Regions from separate parts of the Micromonospora sp. NPDC047644 genome, predicted to be linked through region 1. Evidence: riboswitches for the same ligand, from Rfam matches in the RefSeq annotation. Region 1 holds a riboswitch; the other holds the start of a gene.

Evidence for each region. Region 1 has a riboswitch for thiamine pyrophosphate ahead of AB0877_RS25360 (ECF transporter S component). Riboswitches for the same ligand answer to the same signal wherever they lie in the genome.
Region 2: linked by a shared signal. The riboswitch ahead of thiE (thiamine phosphate synthase) and the one ahead of AB0877_RS25360 (ECF transporter S component) in region 1 are both predicted to bind thiamine pyrophosphate.

Annotation. Positions count from the first base shown of each region.
Region 1 is NZ_JBEYSY010000016.1:79,666-90,637, forward strand. Features, by position in the region: gene recO (DNA repair protein RecO) at 1-628, shown strand, start outside; gene AB0877_RS25315 (isoprenyl transferase) at 633-1,445, shown strand; gene AB0877_RS25320 (hypothetical protein) at 1,517-1,702, shown strand; gene AB0877_RS25325 (thioredoxin reductase) at 1,847-2,074, shown strand; gene AB0877_RS25330 (pirin family protein) at 2,071-2,832, shown strand; gene gndA (NADP-dependent phosphogluconate dehydrogenase) at 2,963-4,405, opposite strand; gene AB0877_RS25340 (thiamine-binding protein) at 4,595-4,891, opposite strand; gene AB0877_RS25345 (hypothetical protein) at 5,181-5,696, shown strand; gene AB0877_RS25350 (energy-coupling factor transporter transmembrane component T) at 6,317-7,117, opposite strand; gene AB0877_RS25355 (ABC transporter ATP-binding protein) at 7,114-8,544, opposite strand; gene AB0877_RS25360 (ECF transporter S component) at 8,665-9,258, opposite strand; TPP riboswitch at 9,333-9,437, opposite strand; gene AB0877_RS25365 (alpha/beta fold hydrolase) at 9,545-10,375, shown strand; gene AB0877_RS25370 (SIS domain-containing protein) at 10,427-10,972, shown strand, end outside.
Region 2 is NZ_JBEYSY010000017.1:113,848-124,819, reverse strand. Features, by position in the region: gene AB0877_RS26170 (hypothetical protein) at 1-531, opposite strand, end outside; gene AB0877_RS26165 (ThuA domain-containing protein) at 604-6,432, opposite strand; TPP riboswitch at 6,745-6,854, shown strand; gene thiE (thiamine phosphate synthase) at 6,849-7,475, shown strand; gene thiO (glycine oxidase ThiO) at 7,472-8,635, shown strand; gene thiS (sulfur carrier protein ThiS) at 8,626-8,826, shown strand; gene AB0877_RS26145 (thiazole synthase) at 8,823-9,602, shown strand; partial or broken gene AB0877_RS26140 (thiamine phosphate synthase) at 9,599-10,141, shown strand; gene thiD (bifunctional hydroxymethylpyrimidine kinase/phosphomethylpyrimidine kinase) at 10,363-10,972, shown strand, end outside.

The sequences.
Region 1 (10,972 bases):
CGTGAGCCAGGTCGAGGGCATCGACCTGTACGGCAAACGGTTCCTGGGCGACTATCCGCGCTACACGGCGGCCAGCGCGATCGCCGAGACCGCCGAGCGGCTGACCCCGGTGGAGCGGGAGCCGTCGCTGCGGCTGTTCCAGCTCACCATCGGCGCGCTGAAGGCGCTGTCCCGGGGCGAGCACGCCACCACCCTGGTGCTCGACGCGTACCTGCTGCGCGGGATGTCCCTGGCCGGCTGGGCGCCGGCGCTGGTCGCCTGCGCGGTCTGCGGCACGCCCGGGCGGCACCGGGCGTTCTCGGTTCCGGCCGGCGGCGCGGTCTGTCCGGACTGTCGGCCCCCTGGGGCGGCTCATCCCGCCCCGGCCACCATCGATCTGATGTCCGCGCTGACCTCCGGCGACTGGATGATCGCCGACGCCACCGACGCCGCCGTACGTCGGGAGTGCAGTGGGTTGGTCGCGGCTCACCTGCAGTGGCACCTGGAGCGCGCGCTACGCTCGCTGCCGCTGGTCGACCGGGGTCCCTCGGCGGCCGGCACGGCCCCTCCGCCGGAAGGCACCGGGGCCGTGGTGCTCCGGCCACGCGGCGACGTCGAGGCCGGGGCGGACGGCGCGAACAGGGAGTGACCGAGTGATCCGATCGAAGAAGGCCGGCCGGCGCGAGCCGACCCCGCCGGTGCCACACCCGTCCGGGGCCCGACCGCCGGCGCTGCCCACCGACGCGGTGCCCCAGCACGTGGCGGTGGTGATGGACGGCAACGGCCGCTGGGCCAAGGACCGCGGGCTGCCCCGCACCAAGGGGCACGAGGCGGGGGAGCACAGCCTTTTCGACACCATCGAGGGCGCCATCGAGATGGGCATCCCGTACCTGTCGGCGTACGCGTTCTCCACCGAGAACTGGCGGCGTTCGCCCGACGAGGTCCGGTTCCTGATGGGGTTCAACCGGGACGTGATCCGTCGCCGCCGTGACCAACTGGTCGACCTGGGCGTACGGGTGGTGTGGTCGGGCCGACCCGGTCGGCTGTGGAAGAGCGTCATCACCGAGTTGCAGACCGCCGAGGAGATGTCCCGCGACAACTCGACGCTGACTCTGCAGTTCTGCGTCAACTACGGCGGGCAGGCCGAGATCGGTGACGCCGCCGCGGCGATCGCACGGGACGTGGCGGCCGGCCGACTGGATCCGGCGAAGGTCACCGAGAAGACCGTGGCGAAGTACCTCTACCACCCGGAGATCCCGGAGGTCGACCTGTTCCTGCGCCCTTCCGGTGAGGAACGGATCTCCAACTTCCTGCTCTGGCAGACCGCGTACGCCGAGTTGGTCTTCCTGGACACGCTCTGGCCCGACTTCGACCGCCGCCACCTCTGGTACGCGTGCGAGCTCTACGCCCAGCGGGACCGACGCTTCGGCGGCGCGCTGCCCAACCCGGTCGCCCCGGTTATCTGAGCCGACGCGCTTACCCGCACGTCACTCTGGGTATCAGAGACGTCAGAAGCCACTGACGGAGGTGAACCCACATGATCCAGAAGCGCATTGCCCAGTGGGCGGTGATGGCGGTCGCGGTGCCGCTGGCCGCGGCCGGTGCCCGCCGACTCAGCCACACCCTGGAGGCCCGGCGTGGTCCCTCCGGGGCGACCCGGCTGCTGACCAAGGGTGCGGACCTGATCCGCCCGCAGAAGGCCAAGCGCCGCCGCTTCTTCTGACCGTCCCCACCCGTCCCCGGCGCCGCCCGCACGCCCGTGCGGGCGGCGCCATCCCATCTGTGCCCCGTGCGGCTGTTTCGGGGTGCCGTGCAGGAGCGCCGGGTAGGGTCCGGAGGTGGTGGGACGACGGCGGTTGGGGGCCAGATGCGGGATCTCCGCTTCAAGATGATCATGGCGTTGAACGCCGCCGACCTGGGCGACCCGATCTGCGAGCAGGTGGCCGAGATCTGCGCCGAGATCGCCGAGCAGCACTGCGCCGAATTCGGCCACACGCCCCAGCTGCGCACCGGTGAGATCGCCGAACTGGCCAGCGGCGAGCCGGCCCTGACCTGGGCGCCGTCCACCCCCGACGCCGGGCAGCGTGCCTGGTGACCGCACCGGCCCCCGCCGTCGACATCCGCCGTGCCGATGATCGCTTCGCCACCCGGATCTCCTGGCTGGACTCCAAGCACTCCTTCTCGTTCTCCCGGCACTACGACCCGGCCAACACCCACCATGGCCTGCTGCTGGTCAACAACGACGACGTGGTCCGACCGGGCGCCGGCTTCGAGACGCACCCGCACCAGGACATGGAGATCGTGACCTGGGTGCTGCGCGGTTCCCTGGTGCACCAGGACTCCACCGGGCACTCCGGGGTGATCTACCCGGGTCTGGCCCAACGGATGAGCGCCGGCACCGGCATCCTGCACTCGGAGAAGAACGACGCCTGGCGGCTCAACAACCAGGAGCCGCACACCGACCCGGTGCACTTCGTGCAGATGTGGGTGCTCCCCGACGAGCAGGGCGTAGACCCCGGCTACGAGCAGTTGGAGATCGAGGACGAGCTGCTCCGCGGCGGCCTGGTGCCGATCGCCTCCGGGATGGACCGCTACGACGGCGCGTCCGCGATCCGGATCCGCAACCGGTACGCGACCCTGCACGCCGCCCGTCTCGCCCCCGGCGACGAGGTCACCATCCCGGACGCGCCCTACGTGCACCTCTACGTGCCCAACGGCACCGTGACCCTGGAGGGCAGTGGTCCGCTCGGCAGCGGTGACGCCGCCCGGCTCACCATGACCGGCGGCCGGCGGGTGAGCGCCGACGAACCCGCCGAGATCCTCGTCTGGGAGATGCACGCCACGGTCGCCTGACCGCTACCGGTTCGCACCTGCCGTCTCCCTAGATCACGCTCGAACATGGATGTAGTGGCCTCCCACCTCTGGAAGGCCACTACATCATGGATCGAGCACGATCATGCGGTGGTGCGGTGGTGCTGCGCGACTACGCCGGCGACTCGGTGCGGTCGGCGGCCCAGGTGGTGTGGAACGAACCCTCGCGGTCCACCCGCTGGTAGGTGTGCGCGCCGAAGTTGTCCCGCAGACCCTGGATCAGCGCCGCGGGCAGCCGCTCCGCGCGCAACGCGTCGAAGTACGCCAGCGACGACGAGAACGCGGGCGTCGGCACGCCGGCCCGGGTCGCGTCGGCCACCACCCGCCGCCAGCTCGGCACGCCAGCGCTGACCGCCTCGGCGAAGTACGGCGCCACCAGCAGCGTCGGCAGGTCGGGCTGCTCGTCGTACGCCTCACGGATCCGGTTGAGGAAGCGGGCCCGGATGATGCAGCCGCCCCGCCAGATCGTCGCGGTGCCGCCAAGGTCGATGTCCCAGTTGTATTCCTGGCTGCCCGCGCGGATGTGGTCGAAGCCCTGCGCGTACGCGACGATCTTGGAGGCGAGCAGCGCCCGGCGGACGTCCTCGACGAAGGTCTCCCGGTCGGTCACCTGCCACTTCTCACCCGCGTCGGGGAACGCCCGGCGGGCCGCCTCGCGCTGGTCGACGTGCCCCGACAGCGAACGGGCGAAGGTCGCCTCGGCGATCCCGGTGATCGGGATGCCCAGGTCCAGGGCACTCTGCACGGTCCACCGACCGGTGCCCTTCTGCTCGGCCCGGTCCTGCACGATGTCCACGAACGACCGGCCGGTCGCCGCGTCGGTGTGCGCGAGCACGTCGGCGGTGATCTCGATGAGGAACGACTCCAGCTCGCCGTTGTTCCACTCCCGGAAGATCTCCGCGATCTCCGCCGGCGTCGCGTCCAGACCGGCCCGGAGCAGGTCATACGCCTCCGCGATGAGCTGCATGTCGGCGTACTCGATGCCGTTGTGCACCATCTTGACGAAGTGCCCGGCACCGTCCGGCCCGACGTGCGTGCAGCACGGCACGCCGTCCACCTGGGCGGCGATCTTCTCGAACATCGGCCCGAGCTTCGCGTACGACTCGGCGGAGCCGCCCGGCATGATGCTCGGCCCGCGCAGCGCGCCCTCCTCGCCGCCGGAGACGCCGGTGCCGCTGAAGTGCAACCCCTGGGCCCGCAGCGCCTCCTCACGGCGACGGGTGTCGGCGAAGTGGGCGTTGCCACAGTCGACGATGATGTCGCCCTCGTCGAGCAGCGGCACCAACTCGTCGATCACCGCGTCGGTGGGCGCGCCGGCCTTCACCATCACGATGACCGCGCGGGGTCGTTCCAGTGACGCCACGAAATCGGCCATCGTCTCGCCCGGCAGGAACGTGCCCTCGTCGCCGTGCTCGGCAACCAGGCTGCGGGTGCGCTCCGGCGAGCGGTTGTGCACTGCCACCGTGAAGCCGTTGCGGGCCAGGTTGCGGGCCACATTGCGACCCATCACCGCCAGCCCGGTCACACCGATCTGTGCCCTCGCCTGATCAGCCATTCGTGCCGCCACCTCTCGTCACACCACTATCAGCGCTTGGAAACTTACCGTGATGTGAGCCGATACGGACCAGTGATCGACGTCCCGTTACTGCACGTAATGTGGACGTTGCCCCTGGCGGCTGGGCCTCTCGGCGCTGGTCGGTGAGTCCCGCGCAGGGAAACGTGTCGTCATTTCGCGCCGCGCGCGTCAGCCTTCGGCGAGACGGGCTTCGATTCGGGCGATCTTCCCGGTCAGCGCGTCGGTGACCCCGGGCCGGACATCGGCCTTGAGCACCACACTCACCCGAGGCGCCCGCGCGGCGACCACGTCGACCGCCTGCTTCACCACCGCCATCACCTCGTCCCACTCGCCCTCGACGGTGGTGAACATGGCATCGGTCCGGTTGGGCAGCCCGGACGCACGAACCACCCGCACCGCCTCAGCGACCAGGTCACCCACGGAGTCGTCACCGCCGAGCGGGGTGATCGAGAACGCGATCAGCATCTGCCGATCGTGCCAGTAAAACCGGATGCGCGCCGGTCGGGCGGTGGCTACGGTACGAACATGCGTAACTGACGCCCCACTTCCGAGCCGGCCCGCCGTCCCGCGTCGCGGTCCGTGCGCTCCCGGGCGTCCCGCATTCCCTCCCCGCCGTTCGGTGGCGATGGCCCTGCCTGGCCCGGTGAGCAGTCCCTTCCCCACTCGACCGTCGCGCAACGACGGTCACCAGCCGATCCGACCGACCGCCGCAGCGCGGGACCGGCCGTGCCGGTCGGCATTGAAGGAGACCCGGATGCCTGCCAGGCGTAACCCGAAGAAGACCCGTACCCCCGAAGCGACGCCCCTCGGCGTCGACCCGGCGGCCGGCCCGCTGCCAACCACCATCCCGGCCCTCGACCTCGCGGTCGAACCAGCCCTGCCGGCGCCGCTCGTGGAGCCGGCGCTGCGGGCTGGGCCCGCGCTGCCGGCGCTGCTCGTGGAGCCGGCGCTGCCGGCCGCCCTGGCGGAGTCGCCGCTGCCGCCGGCATTGGTGGAGCCGGCGCTGCCGGCCGCCCTGGTGGAGGTGGCACTGCGGGCTGAGTCGACGTTGCCGGCCGCCCTGGACGAGGTGGCGCTGCCGGACGAGGTGCCGGCAGTGGTCGATGTGCCGGCGGTCGTCGACGCGCCCGCCGTTAGTGATCTACCGAAGCCGAGCGGCCGACCGAAAGCACCGACGGCCGGGCCGCCACAGGGCGGCGGCAACCGCTCCGGCGCCGGCCGCAGCCAGCAGGCCGGCCAGGCCCGCCGCTACGCCTTCCGCCGAAGCTGACCCCCCACACCCGCCCACCCCGCCCTACCCCGCTCCGCCCCGCTCCACCCCACGCCGCCCCGCTCCGCTCCGCCCCGCTCCACCCCACGCCGCCCCGCTCCGCTCCGCCCCGCCCCGCCCCGCGATCTTGCACTTTCTGTCCTCGCATAACCGGCATAAATAGACGAATCAACGACAGAATTCGCAAGATCGGCGGGGGATGCGCGTGGGCGTCCGGGCGGCGACAACAACATCAGGGATGTAGTGGCTTCGCTGGCGATGGAGGCCACTACATCCCTGATGTTGTGCGGATCTTGCCGGCGGGCAAGGGGCAGCGGGCAAGGGTCGACGGGCCGCCGGCAGCGGGCGGTGAGCACCGGGGTCGGCGGGTCGTCGGGTCGGCGGGCAGGGGGCGGTTTGCTGTCGGCGGTGGGCGGTGGGCGGTGGGCGGTGGGCGGTGGGCGGTGGGCGGCGGGCCGCTTGCCGGGAGACGGCGGGCTGCTTGCCGGGAGACGGCGGGCTGCTTGCCGGCAGACGGTGGGCTGCTTGCCGGCAGACGGTGGGCTGCTTGCCGGCAGACGGCGGGCGGCTTGCCGGCGGCGGGCAGCAGCCGGCGATGAGGGGCGGGCGTGGCGCGGGTCTCAGCTGATGAGGGGGCGGAAGGTGCCCAGGACGACGCTCGTGGTCAGGGCGGCCGCGGCGAGTACGGCAGCTCCGGCGATGAGGAGGACGTCGGCGCGGGTGAAGTGCTGCTGGCGGGCGACGGTACGGGGTGTGCCGGCGTCGAAGCCGCGGGCGTCCATCGCCACCGCCAGTCGGGTGCCGCGGCGGATGGCCCCGACCAGCAGCGTGAACGCGGTGGAGGCGAAGAGTCGCAGCTTCGCCACCGGGTTGCGTCCCGCGTCGACGCCCCGGGCGCGTCGCGCCATGCTGATCATCTGCCACTCCTGACCGAGCAGCGGCACCAGCCGGAACGCGGCCAGCGCACCGATGGCGAACCGGGCCGGCGCCTTCGCGTTCTGGATCAACGCGTCGGCCAGGTCGGTGGGGTCGGTGGTCGCGAAGACGATCACACCGGGCAGGGCCACCGCGAACACCCGCAGCACCAGGCCGAGCGCGGTGAGCAGGACGCCGGTGCTCACCAGCACCGGTCCCACGTCCAGCAGGACCCGGCCGGACCGGTCGGCGGCGAACAGCACCAGGGTGACCAGGATGCCGACGGCGCTGAGCAGCAGCGGCAGGGCCCGCCGGGCCAGCACCCGGTAGCGGATGCCGAACAGCGGCAGGACGGCCAGTTCGAGGGCGATGGCGATCGCCGGGGCCACCGGGTCCAGGGTCGCCAGCAGGGTGAACGAGAAGAGCAGTGCGGCGGCGACCTTCGCCACCGGGTTGCGGCGGGCCAGCGGCGCATTCGGCGCGGCGACCGGCTCGATGCTGATCATCGGTGGTCGTCCGGGGTTCGGTGCAGGGTGACGGTGCGGTCGGCGAGCGCGCTGACGAAGTCCGCGTCGTGGGTGACGGTGACCACGGCGTGCCCGGCGTCGCGCAGGTCGGCGAAGAGGTCGACCAGCTCCCGCCAGGTTCGCCGGTCCTGACCGAAGGTGGGTTCGTCGCAGATCAGCAGGCGTGGCGCGGTGGCGAGGGCGGTCGCCACGCTCAGCCGCCGCGCCTCACCACCCGAGAGGGTGTACGGGTTGGCGGCGGCGAGTCGGGCCAGCCGTAGCCGTTCCAGCAGCCCGGCCACGGACTCCTTGACGGCGGCCTCGGGTTGACCGGTGCGGCGCGGGCCCAGCGCCAGCTCGTCGAAGACGGTGCTGGTGACGAACTGGTGCTCCGGGTCCTGGAAGACCGACCCGATGCGTCGGGCCAGCGCGGGTGCCCGCCACCGGTGCGGAGGAGTGCGGTGGTCCGCGCCGGCCAACTCGGCGGTCGCGGTGACCTGCCCGCTACCCGGCCGGAGCAGACCGCCGAGCAGCAACGCCAGCGTGGACTTGCCGGCACCGTTCGGTCCGCGTACGGCGAGTGCCTCGCCGGCGCGTACCGCCAGGTCGGTAAGGCCCAGCCGGGGCGGCAGGCCGAGCCGGTCGGCGGTGAGCAACAGCTCTCCGGGCCCGGCGGTGGCCGGTCGGGGCGCGATGGGGTGACCGGGCACCCAGACCCCCTCGGCGGCCAGGGCGGCGCCGTGGGCGGCGAAGACCGCCTCGGGCGGGCCGTCCGCGCGGACGCCGCCACCCGGTTCCAGGACGACCACCCGGTCGACAAGTGGCAGTGCCTCGGCGACCCGGTGCTCGACCAGGATCAGCGTGGTGTCGGCGTCCAGCGCGCCGGCCACCGCGTGCCGGACCAGCTCGGCCCCGGCCGGGTCGAGGTTGGCCGTCGGCTCGTCGAGCAGCAGCAGAGCGGGGCGCAGGGCCAGCGCGCCGGCCAGCGCGAGGCGTTGCTGCTCGCCGCCGGAGAGCGCGGCGGTGTGGCGATCCCTGGAGTACGGGAAGCCGACCCGGTGCAGCGCCTCGTCGACCCGGGGCCAGATCTCGTCGGCCGGTACGCCCCGGTTCTCCAGCCCGAACGCGACGTCGTCGCCGCAGCGCGCCATCACCAGTTGGGTCTCCGGGTCCTGGAAGACGAGGCCGACCCGTTCCCGCCCCTTGCGGGGGTCGAGCCCGTCGATCTCGACGGTGCCCTCCTGCTCGCCCGAGTCCTCCGCCAGCAGCCCCGCCAGAGCGCTGAGCAGGGTGCTCTTGCCGGCCCCGGACGGCCCGAGAAGCAGAACTCGCTCCCCAGCCTCAATCCGCAGGTCAACTCCCCGCACGGCCCAGGCGCGCCGCCCAGCGTGCCGCCACCCGAACCCCCGCAGCAGTACCCCGCCCACCAAACCACCCCCTCCAGCCGCGCGCCCCCGCTCCACCCTGCACGGTCGATCATGAGGTTGACGGTGGTTGTGGAGATCCATCCGCCCGTCAACCTCATGATCGACGCGAGGTGGTGGGGGTCAGATCAGGGCTCGGTTGCGGCCGGCCGGGAAGCGGTCCAGGACGCCGGTGTTGGCCAGGGCCTGGGTGAGCAGCCAGCCGCCCAGGCCGGCGATCACCGTGGCGCTGACGATGGTGAGCAGCGCGTACGGGATGCGGTAGTCGGTCAGCGCGTAGTCGACGTTCCAGACGAAGAAGTCGAACAGCGCCGCGCTGAGGCCGGTAAGGGCGCCCGCGAACACCGCGGTCGGCAGGCGGAACGACCGGTACCGGAAGGCGGCGAACGCCAGCTCGGCCCCGATGCCCTGCACGATGCCCTGCGGAATGACCGTGCCGGCCCACTGGCTGCCCAGCAGCGCGGACAGGACCGCGGCCACGGTCTCGCAGTAGAGCGCGGCACCGGGCTTGCGGATGACCAGCCCCCCGATCACCGCCGGCATCAGCCAGACGCCGTAGAGCAGCGTCTGCGCCGGTGGGAAGAAGGCGAACGCGCCCTCGGTGGCGCTCCAGACCAGGCCCCAGGCCCAGAAGATGACGCCGAAGGCGACCGCGATCACCGAGGCGACCACGATGTCGATGGTGCGCCAACGGTGTGTGTCGGTGGTGGATGTCATGTGGTGCTCCCAGTTCGTGAGTGCGAACCAGGAGAAGACGCACGCCGCGTCCGGTGGCACCGGACTGCGGCGCGGCTGGAGGTCGACCGAACTCCCTGCGCTGGCATTACCCAGATCAGGTTCGAGGGTCTGCGGGCGTGCCCGCACTCTCAGCGCTGTGCGCTCCCCTGTCGGATATGAAGTTGTCTCGCTGACGCTAACACCGACCAGGGGCGCGGGCCCAGCAGGGCATCCGCCTGACCTGCGGGAGCGAGTGGCCGATCGCCGGCTGGGTACGCTTCCGATCATGCGGGTTGACGCGCGAGGCTTCACGTTCGAGGTGACCGTCGGTGGTCCGACGGACGGCGTACCCGTCCTGCTGCTGCACGGTTTCCCGCAGCACAGCGGCGAGTGGGACGACGTGGTGCCGGCGCTGCACGAGGGCGGGCTGCGCACGTACGCGCTGGACCAGCGCGGTTACTCACCCGGCGCGCGGCCCACGGTGGTGGCCGACTACCGGATCCCCGAACTCGTCACCGACGTGGTGGCGGTGCTCGACGCGCTCGGTCTGGACGCCGTGCACCTGGTCGGCCACGACTGGGGCGCGATCGTGGCCTGGGCGGTTGCCGCCCGGCACCCCGAGCGGGTCCACACGCTGACCGCCGTGTCCGTACCGCATCCGGCGGCCATGGCGCACGCCCTGAGCACCGACGCCCAACAGAAGGCCCGCTCGTCGTACATCACCCTGTTCCGCAAGCCCGACAAGGCGGAGAAGGTCCTGCTGGCGTGGCATGCCACCGCGCTGCGCAAGCTGCTCGGCGGGGTGGGCGACACGTCCCGGGTGAACCGGTACGCCGACCCGATGCGTGAGCCGGGTGCGCTGACGGCCGCGCTGAACTGGTACCGGGCGATGTCCCGCGCCGACCTGGCCGGCGTCGGCCCGGTCGCGGTGCCCACCACGTACGTCTGGAGTGACCGGGACGTCGCCATCGGCCGGACCGCCGCCGAGGCGTGCGCGCCCAACGTCACCGGCGACTACCGCTTCGTGCAGCTGCCCGGGGTGAGTCACTGGATCCCGGACGCCGCGCCGGCCCCGCTCGCCGAGGCGATCCTGGCCCGAGCCGGCGGGACGGCCTGAGCACTGGACAGCAGCGGGCTGGCTGGCCCGCGATCGAACGACGGAGGACGTATGACGGTGAGTGCCGAGGACTATCTGGCCGTGGTGACCGAGACGATCGGCCGGGTGGCCGACAGCCAGCGGGAGGCGGTGGGGCGGGCCGCCGACCTGATCGCCGAGGCTGTCCGCGCCGACGGCGTGGTGCACGCGTTCGGCACCGGGCACTCGGAGGCCCTCGCCATGGAGATCGCCGGACGGGCGGGCGGTCTGGTACCGACCAACCGGATCGCGCTACGCGACCTGGTGCTGCTCGGCGGTGAACCGGCCGACCGGCTGGGCCCACTGCTGGAACGGGACCCGGCCGTCGCGCACCGCCTCTACGAGCTGGCCCCGGTGCGCCCCACCGATGTCTTCGTGCTCGCCTCGAACTCCGGGGTCAACGGCGCGATGGTGGAGTTCGCCACGCTGGTGAAGGAGCACGGGCACGGGTTGGTGGCCATCACCTCGGCGCGGCACTCCGGCCAAATGGCCTCCCGGCACCCGTCCGGGCGCAAGCTGAGCGAGATCGCCGACGTGGTGCTCGACAACGGCGCGCCGTACGGCGACGCGACGCTGCCC
Region 2 (10,972 bases), on a different contig from region 1:
CGCGACGGCGACGAGCACGAGACCGGCCGCCGCGAACGGCCACCAGGCGGCGCTGCCGGCGTCGTCCGTCGGCGTGGTCACCGCGACCGGCGCGGGCGCAGGCGGCGACTGCGCCGCGTTCGCCTGCACCGTGGCGGTGGCCTTGCCCGCCAGCGGAGCGGGGGAGTTCACCGACACCTTCCAGGTGCCGGTGGAGAGCACCGGGCCGCTGCTGTAGAAACCCTGCCCCTCGGGTTGCGGTTCGAGCTGCACCGGCCCGACCTGCTGCCCGTCCGGGCCGGTGGCGGTGAGGATCAGCCGCACCACCTGCTCCAGCCGGCGACCATCGGCGTAGGTGGCCTGGATGGTGACACCCTGAGCCCCGTCGCCGGCCACAGCGAGCTTGAGCTTGTCGGTCTGCGCCGCCGGGGCGGCCAGAGCGGTCTGAGCCGCGGGAACGGCCAGAGCGGCCTGGGCCGCCGCCGGGGCGGCGGACAGGGTCACTGCCAGTCCGACGAGGACGGCGGCAAACACCTTGCGGATACCCGTCACGGACATCCCCTCCCTAACGAATGAGGGAGGCCCCTCCCCGACGCCGTAGCGTCGGGGAGGGGCCTCGTCGGATCAGAGCTGGCGACCGGGTGCCAGCCGGGTGGCGTCGCCACCAAGCCGCCCGGTGCCCTTGACCGAGTCACCGTCGTTCGCCTTGACCCCGGCCTTGCTGGCCGCGCCGCCGAGCCGAACGATCATGGCATCGGCGTCCCGGACCAGGACGTCCCGGACCTCCGCCTCGGCCACCAGCGCGGTGTCGGAGGCGAGCGTCCGGAATGCGGTCAGCTGCCGGACAGCCGCCTTGTCGTCGCCGGCCGCCTCGGACGCACGGACAGCGTCGAGCTTGTTCGACAGCTGCTTGTGCGCCTTGGTCGAGAGCCGCCCCGTCGCCTTGAACCGGTCCAGCAGACTCTGCATGTCCCGGAACGAGGTGGTGACGAAGAACCGGACCGTCGAGGTGGTCTTGTTGCCCGCCTTGTCGGTCGCGGTCACGGTCAGCTCGTGCAGGCCGAGCGACAGGTCGTACATGGCCTGCAGGGTGCCGCTGGTGTACGCCTGGCCGTCGAGCTGACCGACCACGCTCGCGATGCCCGAACTCGGGTCGACGGCCTGCCAGGACACCCGGACGTCCTGGCTGTCGCCGTAGAGCTGGCCGTCGGCCAGCCCCGACACCAGCAGCGTCGGCTTGGTGCCGTCGATGCGCAGCACCGCCGACTTCAGCGTCTCGACGTTGCCCGCCTTGTCCGCCGAGCGGAACAGCAGCTCGTGCTCCCCGTCGCCGGTCACCTCGATCGGCGTCGAGTACGCCGCCCACGCGCCACCGTCGAGCGACCACTCCACCGTCTTGACGCCGGAACCGGCGTCGGTGGCGGCCAGCACGACCGGGGTGGTCCCGTTGTGCCAACCGGCGTCGTTCGCCGGAGCGAACGTCGCCGAGGTCACCGGCGCGGTGGCGTCGATCTTGACCGAGACGGTCTTGGTCGCCTCCACGTTGCCGGCCTTGTCCGTCGAGCGGAACCGCAGCTCGTGCTCGCCGTCCCCGGTGACCGCCACCGGAGCGGTGTACGCCGTCCAGGTGGTGGACCCGTCCAGCTGGTACTCGGTGCTGGCGAGCCCGCTACCGCCGGCCTCGTCCGCACCGGTGAGCGTGATCGTCACCGGCCCGGTGTGCCACCCGTCGGTCGGGGTGCCGGAAACCGCCGCGGTGGTCACCGGTGCCGTCTCGTCGGCCACCTTCGTGCTGAGCCGGAAGTAGTCGAACGAGGCGGTCTTCGACGCCGTCTGGTTGGCGCCGAGGGTGAACAGTCCGACCTTCGGGGTCGCCCCGACCGCGCTGTTGGTCAGCGCCGTCAACGCGGTCCAGGTCGTGCCGTCGGCCGAGTACGACGCGGTGAACGTGTCGCCCGTGCGGGCCAGCCGCAGGTGCCACACCGCCGAGGTCAGGTTGCCCGCCTCGGGCTGCGGGTTCTGGACCACCCCGGCGATCTCGCTGCGGAACTCGATCCGCCGCGTCACCGCCGAGCCGGCCTGGTTGTCCGCGATGAAGTCGAACTTCAGGTAGTTGTCGTCGTCGGCCTGCACGAGCAGACCGGCCTGCTGGTACTGCTCGTTCAGCAGACTGCCGTCGACCTTCGTCTCCAGGGTCCAAGCGCCCGAGGGCGCGGTCTGGAGGATGAAGTTCTTCGGCCCGGTGTTGTCGGTGCCGTAGATGTCACCGTTGGGCACGTCGATGCGCAGCGCGCCACCGGTCACCCGGTAACCGTTCGGGTCCTCCCGCAGGATCGCGTCCCAGCGGCACTTGTCCAGCGTGCTGCCGGTGAACTCGTCCGACGGGTCGACCGGCCCGGCCGGGGCGTCCGGCGTCACCTGGAACGAGTCGAAGGCCGCGTTGACGACCGGCGCCTCGGTGCCGCCGTTGAGAGCGAAGACCCCGATGCGCGGGTTGGTGATGCCGGCGAGCGCGGCCGAACGGCCGACCGGGGTGAAGGTCTGCCCGTCGGCCGAGAAGGCCGCGGTCAGGTTCGTCCCGTCGCTGGTGACCCGCAGGTACACGGTGTCACCCGCCGGTGCGTTGGTGGCGTCGGCGCCCTCGTTGCGAGGCGTGCCGGCCGTCTCTCGGATGAACTCCACCCGACGGCTGCTGTTGTACAGCAGGTCCACCTTGGCGTAGTTGTCGTCGTCGCCGTACACCAGCAGACCTGCCTGCTGGTAGTTGGCCGTCACCGGGAGGGTGACCTTGGTGGTCATCTCCCAGGCGCCGGTCGGCGCAGGCTGGAGCACCAGGTTCGTGGCGTCGTTGCGAGCGCCGTAGAGGTCACCCACCGCGGTGGGCAGCTGGAGCGCGCCGCCACTGAGCGAGTAGAGCTGGTTCTCCCGGACGACGCTCCAGCGCTCCTTGTCGAGGCTGTTGCCGTTGAAGTCGTCCGAACGCGCCCCGAAGCAGGACGTGTCCGGAGCGTCGACCCGCACCGGCACCGTGGCGTACGACTTGGCGCCCTTGCTGTCGGTCACCGTGAGGGTGGCCGTGAAGGTGCCCGCGGTGGTGTAGGTGTGGCTGGCGTCCAGGGTGGTCGCCGTGCCTCCGTCACCGAAGTCCCAGGCGTACGTCAGCGGGGTGTCGCCCTCGGCGTCGGTGGCCGTGCCGTCGAAGGCGACGGTGACCGGTGCGGTGCCGGTGCCCGGGGTGGCCGTGGCGCTGACCACCGGCGGCCCGTTCTCGGTGACACCGCGGCCGACGAAGTCCATCCAGTTGACGTTGAACAGCGAACCACTTCCACCGTTCGGATCGCGTGCCACGAAGTACAGCGAGCCGCTCGCGGCACCGGTGACCGGCGCGCTCACGTCCGTGTACGTCTGCCACGCCCCGGTCGACGGTACGACGGCCGTGGCGACCACCGGTCCGTCGACGGCACCGGCGCGCACCTCGATCCGACCGCCAGCGGCGGCGGAAGCGGCCCGGAACCGGATCTCGGTGATGTTGGTCAGGTTCGCCGGGGCGACCGACCACCAGTCACCGTCCTCGATGAAGGCGATGCTCTGGCCGCCACCGGCGGTGTCGGTGGCGTTCTCGCGCTGCACGCCGGGGTCTCCACCGCCGGTGCTCACCGGGGCACGCCCGGTGGCGGTGAAGTACTCGGCCTGCTTCTGCTTCGGCTGCAGGACCTCGATCTGCCGGCCGGTGAGGGCACCGGAGCCACCGGCACCACCCTCGTCGGTGTAGGTGGCCTCGAAGACCGCGAACACGTTCGCCTCGGCGCCGTGCCCGGAGGCGAGCGACGTCTGGACGGTGCCGGTGCAGCCGGTGTGCTGCTCCAGCGGGTGGGCGTGCTCGTCGTGACCGAGCAGCACCTGCAGCCCGACCCGGTCGCAGTCGATCTCCCCGTCCTCGGGGTCGGTCACCTTGATGGTGTACCGGACCTGGTCACCCCAGTTGAAGAACCCGCCGTCCGGCGGGAACTCGATGGTGACCGTCGGCGCGGTGTTGCCGACCGTCACCGGCACGTTCGCCACCGCGGTCCGGCCCTTGGGGTTGGTGACGGTGAGCTGGGCGGTGTAGTTGCCCGCCGTGGTGTACGTGTGGGTCGGGTTGGCCTCGGTCGAGGTCTGCCCGTCGCCGAACGTCCACGCGTAGGTGAGCGTGCCACCGTCCGGGTCCCGGGAGCCGGCGCTGGAGAAGGTGACAGCCAACGGCGCCGGACCCGAGGTCGGGTTGGCGGACGCCGCCGCGATCGGCGCACGGTCACCGGCGGTGTAGTCGATCCGGTAGACGCCGGAGTTGTCGTTGTTGCCGCCGAAGCCGCTGCCCCACTCGATCAGGTACAGCGCGCCGTCCGGGCCGAACTCGAAGTCCATCGGCCGGATCATGCTCATGCCGGTGAGCAACTGGTTGATGTCCACCAACGACTTGCCGTCGGGGGTCACCTGCATGGTGTACATCTTGTTCTGGTTCCACTCACCGAGCAGAGCCTTGCCGTCGTAGTACGCCGGCCACTTGCGGTTCGAGTTCAGGTCGGCGTCGTAGCGGTAGACCGGGCCACCCATCGGGGCGCCGCCGCCGCCGATCTCCGGGTAGCGCGCGTCACCGGCGTACCCGTAGTCGACGGTCGCCGGGACCACCGGCGGGAGGTTGGTCAGGCCGGTGTTGTTCGGCGAGTTGTTCACCGGTGCGGCGCAGTCGAACTTCGGGCCACTCGGACCGGACGGGAACGTGTAGTCGTTGTAGGCCTCGTTCGTGCCCGTGCAGTACGGCCAGCCGTAGTTGCCCGGGGTGACGATGTTCCACTCGACCAGACCGCGGGGGCCACGGTTCGGGTTGTCGGTGTTGGCGTCCGGCCCGTAGTCGCCGACGTACAGCGTGTTGGTCTTCGGGTCGGTGCCGATCCGGAACGGGTTGCGGAAGCCCATCGCGTAGATCTCGGGACGGGTCTTCTCGGTGCCCGCCGGGAAGAGGTTGCCCGACGGGACCGTGTACGTGCCGTCGTCCTCCGGGTGGATCCGGATCACCTTGCCGCGCAGGTCGTTGGTGTTCGCGGAGGTGCGCTGCGCGTCGTAGTCCTGGCGGCCCGCCCGCTCGTCGAGCGGCGAGTACGAGTTCGACTCGAACGGGTTGGTGTTGTCACCGGTGGCCAGGTAGAGGTTGCCGTCGCCGTCGAAGGTCATGCTGCCGCCGGCGTGGCAACAGGTGTTGCGTTGGGTGTCGACCCGGAGCACCTGCTTCTCGCTGGCCAGGCTGATGGTGTCGCCGGTGACCGTGAAGCGGGACAGCAGGTTGCGGGTGACCCCGTCGTTCGGGGCGTAGTACAGGTACACCCAGTTGTTCGTGGCGAAGTCCGGGTCGAGCCGGATGCCGATGAGACCGTCCTCGTTGCCGGTGAAGACGTCCAGGTCGACGGCGGTGACGGTGTTGCCGGTGTCCGGCTTCACGATCTGCACGCGACCGTCACGCTCGATGTAGAAGACCCGCCCGTCGGGGGCGATGTCCAGCTCCATCGGGTTGCTGGTGTTGCTGTCCAGCGTGACCTTCTCGAAGTTCGAGGTCTTCGAGGCGCCGCAGTCGGCGTTCTCGACGCCGGCCGCGGTGCGGATGCCGCCGAGCAGGTGGGACAGGAACTCGGGCTCGGCGTACGACTCCCGGGTGTGCCCGAGGCCGGTGTACCAGGAGCGGCCACCGTCGTAGTCCTGACACCAGGCGACCGGGTGGTCCGCACCCATGGCGCCGGCGCCCGGGGTGTAGCTCTTCTCGTCCAGGCTGGCCAGCACGTGCACGTCCGGCCGAGGGTTGCTCTGGTAGTTGTACCACTCGTCGAACCGGGACCACCGGTCCGGCAACCCGGCCGTGGACGGGTGGGCGTGGTCCTCCACCTTGACGGTGGCCGTCTGGTTCTGCGGGTGGTTGGCGAAGTACGCGCCGACCAGGTCGCCGTACCAGGCCCAGCTGTACTCGGTGTCCGACGCGGCGTGGATGCCGACGTAGCCGCCGCCGGCCTTCACGTAGCGCTCGAATGCCGCCTGCTGGTCGGCGTTGAGCACGTCACCGGTGGTGGAGAGCCAGATCACCGCCTTGTACTTCGCCAGGTTGGCGTCGTTGAATGCTGCGCCGTCCTCCGAGTTGTCCACGGTGAATCCGTTGGCAGCGCCGAGCTGCTGGATGGCCGCGATGCCGGTGGGGATCGAGTCGTGCCGGAAGCCGGCGGTCTTGGAGAAGATCAGGACGGAGAAGGGATCGGCCGCGGCCTTTGGCGCCTTCGGCACCACCTGGCTGACCGGGGCTGCGGCTTGCGCATCCCGTGGGGGAACCTGGGCGGCCGCCTGCGCGGGCGCGCCGAACAGGGTGGTCGAGGCCATGGCCAGGGAGATCAGGGTTGCGGTGATGGGTACGCGGGCACGACGAGAACGGGACACGCCGCCTCCTGTGTCGTAGTGACAGAGCTCGCGGGAGTCGGCTCGCCGAAGGCCGTCCCTGATGGAGCCGGTGGTCGCACCGTGCCAGGGTGCCCCCACCGACATTTTGTCGAATCGCTGAACAAATTAATTCGGCTGGCTCGATGTCGGGCAAGATGCGGACGGGTAACGGTTCTGCAACGGGGGGCGACATTCCGAACAGGACTGTATGAAGTGCCCCATTGGATCTCGGTCGTTTTGACGCCGCCGGCCCGGCCGACCCCGCCGACCCCGCGCCTTGGCAGGCCGACGGATCTGTCGTACGGTGACACGCAAGTAACCCACGGGAGCCCGGTGTACCGGGCTGAGAGGGGGGCTGACAGCCCCCGACCGTCGAACCTGATCCGGATAATGCCGGCGCAGGGAGGAGCGTTGCCGTGCCGTCCCTGGGGCGATTGCATCTCATCACCGACACCCGACCCGGTCGCGACCCACTCGCCGTGGTCCGCGCCGCCCTCACCGTGGCCCACGACGACCTGGTGGTGCAGGTCCGGGTCGAGGATTCCGCCACTGACCGCGAGGCGTACGACCTGACCGCGCGGGTGGTGGCGCTCTGCGCGCCGTACCGGGCGACCTGCCTGGTCAACGACCGGTTGCACGTGGCGCTGGCGGTTGGTGCGGCAGGTGGGCACGTCGGTGCCGACGACCTGCCGGTCGCCGCCGCCCGCCGGGTGCTCGGCCCGACCGGTGTGCTGGGCGCGACCGCTCGCGCGCCGGGCCCGGCGGCCGAGGCCGTCGCGGCGGGCGCCAGTTACCTGGGCGTCGGTCCGTGTCACGCCACCAGCACCAAGACCGGCCTGCCGGACCCCATCGGGCCCGCCGGAGTACGCGCCGTCGTCGATGCCGTCGACGTCCCGGTGATCGCGATCGGCGGAGTGACCGCGGCCCGGGTGCCGGCGCTGCGGGCCGCCGGGGCGTACGGGGTGGCGGTGGTCGGCGCCGTCTCCGCCGCCGCCGATCCGGCACGGGCGACCGCCGAGCTGATCGAGGCCCTGACGTGCTGACCGGCCGGTCCCCGTCACCGCCGTCGAGCGACCGGGTCCGGCCGGACGTGGCAGTGGTGGGTGCGGGGCCGATCGGGCTGGCCATCGCCTGGCGTTGCGCCGCGCGCGGGCTGCGGGTGGTGGTGCACGATCCGGCACCCGGCTCGGGGGCGTCGGCGGTGGCCGCCGGCATGCTCTCCCCGGTCGCCGAGGCGTACTTCGGTGAGCGGCAACTGACCGGGTTGCTGTTGGCATCCGCCGCCCGCTGGCCGGCGTTCGCCGCCGAGTTGACCGAGACGACCGGGGTCGGGATCGGCTACCGCACCGAGGGCACCCTGATGGTCGGGCTCACCGGCGACGACCTGGCCGAGGCGCGCCGGCTGTGGGCGTACCAGCAGGGGTTGGGCCTGCCTGTGACGCCGCTGCGCCCCAGCCAGCTGCGCGACAGCGAACCGGCGCTCGCGCCACGGGTACGCGGCGGCGCGCTCGCGCCCACCGACCATCAGGTCGACCCCCGGCTGCTGGTGCCGGCGCTGCGCACGGCCGCGCAGCGGGCCGGCGCGGTGCTCGTGCCGCAGCCGGTCCGATCGCTGTCCGATGTGGACGCGCCGGTCACCGTGGTCGCCGCCGGCTGTGGGGCCGCCGCGCTCACCGGCCTGCCGGTACGGCCGGTGAAAGGTCAGATCCTCCGGCTCCGCGCGCCCGACGGCGTCGCGCCGGGCTTCCGGCACGTGATCCGGGGGTACGCCGACGGCGAGCACGTCTACCTGGTGCCCCGCGCCGACGGTGAGGTCGTGCTCGGCGCGACGGTCGAGGAGCGCTCGGACACCACTGTCACCGCCGGTGTCGTGCAACGGCTGCTGCGCGCCGGGGTCGACCTGCTGCCCGAGCTGGCCGAGTACGACCTGGTCGAGGCGGTCGCCGGGCTGCGCCCGGGCACCCCGGACAACGCGCCGATCCTCGGGCCGCTGCCCGATCGACCGGGCGTCCTGGCCGCCACCGGGCACCACCGGCACGGCATCGTGCTCACCCCGATCACCGCCGACCTGATCGCCGACCTGGTGCTCGGCGGCGTACCCGACCCGATGCTCGCGCCCTTCCGGGCCGACCGCTTCGGCGGTGCCACGGTGGCCGCGTCGGTCGGACCTGACCCGAGTGTGGAGGGGGACCTGTGGAGTTGACGGTGAACGGGGCCGGGCGCAGCGTCGCCGCCGGCGCGTCGGTGGCGGACCTGGTCCGCGACATCGTGGCGCACCCACGCGGGGTGGCGGTCGCGGTCAACGGCGAGGTGGTGCCCCGGGCCGGCTGGCCGGCCCGGACACTGCGCGACGGTGACCGGGTCGAGGTGCTGACCGCGGCGCAGGGCGGGTGAGCGGCATGCCGTTCGAGCTGGGTGGGGAGACCTTCACCTCACGGCTGATCCTCGGCACCGGCGGTGCCGCGAACCTGCACGTGCTGGAGCAGGCGGTCCGGGCGTCCGGCACCGAGCTGGTCACAGTGGCGCTGCGCCGGGTGGGCACGGCACCGGGCTCCGCGGGTGGGCTGCTGGAGCTGCTGGACCGGTGCGGCGTACGCCTGTTGCCGAACACCGCCGGCTGCCACACCGCGACCGAGGCGGTGAAGGTGGCCCGGTTGGCCCGGGACGCGTTCGGCACCGACTGGGTCAAGCTGGAGGTGATCGGCGACGAGCGGACGCTCCTGCCCGACGGGGTGGAGCTGCTCCGCGCCGCCGAGGAGTTGGTCGCCGACGGTTTCACAGTGCTGCCGTACACCAGCGACGACCCGGTGCTCGCCCGTCGCCTCGCCGACGTGGGCTGCGCCGCGGTGATGCCGGCCGGCTCCCCGATCGGCTCGGGGCTCGGCGTCGGCAACCCGCACCACATTCGACTCATCCGCCAGGGTGTGGACGTGCCGGTGATCCTCGATGCCGGCATCGGCACCGCGTCCGACGCGGCGCTGGCCATGGAGCTGGGCTGTGACGGGGTGCTGCTGGCGAGCGCCGTCACCCGGGCGGCCGACCCGGTGGCGATGGCCACCGCGATGCGGTACGCCGTCGACGCGGGCCGGCTGGCGGCCCAGGCCGGCCGGATCGAGCGTCGCTTCCACGCGCTCGCCTCCACTCCCGACGAGGGAAGACCCGAGCTGTGACCCCGCCGTCCGGGGTTGTCGTGTTGACCGATCGACTCGTCGCGCGGGAAGGGCTGGACCGGGTCGTCGCGAAAGCCGTGGCCGGGGGAGTGCGCTGGGTGGTGCTGCGGGAGAAGGACCTGCCCCGCGCCGAACGCGCCGCCCTCGCCGTCGAGCTGCGCGCGATCCTCGCCGACGTCGGCGGGACCCTCATCGTGGCCGGGCCCGACCCGCTCGGCGGCGACGCCGTGCACCTGCCCGCCGCCGGCCCGTACCCCCCGCCAACCCACAACCTGGTCGGCCGTTCCTGCCACAACCGAGCCGAGCTGAACCGCCTGACCACCGAGCACTACGCCACCGTCTCCCCGGTCAACCCCACAAGGACAAAACCGGGCTACGGCCCACCCCTGGGACCGGACGGCCTCCGCAAGCTTGTCGAGGTCAGCCCGGTCCCCGTCCTGGCCTTAGGCGGAATCGGAACACCAGACCAAGTATCCGCCTGCGTCCGATCAGGAGCCACCGGAGTAGCAGTACTAGGGGCCCTCATGCGAGCAGAGAACACCACCGAAACAGCCGCCACCCTCACCAGCGCTTTCCAAGAGGCGGTCACCCCCAAGCTCTCACAACCCGCCGCGGGGTCACCCAGGTCCGCATGGCGGGGGCTGCGGCCGACCGTGCCCACGCAGGGATCAAGCCTGACCGCCCGGAGTGGGCACTGTCGGCCGCAGCCCCAAACCGCAACCAGAAACGGCCCGCCCCAGCCCCCAACCAGGGAAAGAAAATGACCCCGCGAACACTACTGACAATCGCCGGCTCCGACTCCGGCGGTGGCGCGGGCATCCAGGCCGACCTCAAGGTCTTCGCCGCGCTGGGCGCGTACGGCACCAGCGTCCTCACGGCGGTCACCGCACAGAACACCCGGGGTGTCGACGCGGTGCTGCCGCTGCCGCCGCGCACCGTCACCGAGCAGTTGGACAGCGTGCTCACCGATTTCACCGTCTGCGCCGTGAAGACGGGAATGCTCGGCACCCCGGCCATCGCGGACGTGGTGGCCGAGGCCGCCCGGGACGGCCGGCTGCCCCAACTCGTCGTCGACCCGGTGCTGGTCGCCACGAGCGGTCACCGGCTCGGCGTGGTGGGCGCGGTGGAGCGGCTGCTGCCGTACGCCAGGGTGGCGACCCCGAACTGCGCGGAGGCCGCGGCGATCACCGGACGCCCGGTGGACGACGTGGCCGCGATGGTCGTGGCCGCCGAGGCCCTGGTGGCCGGTGGCCCGGAGTACGTGGTCGTCACCGGCGGTGACCTGGACGGGGGCGAGGCGGTCGACGTGCTGCACGGCGGCGGCGTCACCACCGTGTTGCGGGCACCCCGGGTGACCACCCGGCACACCC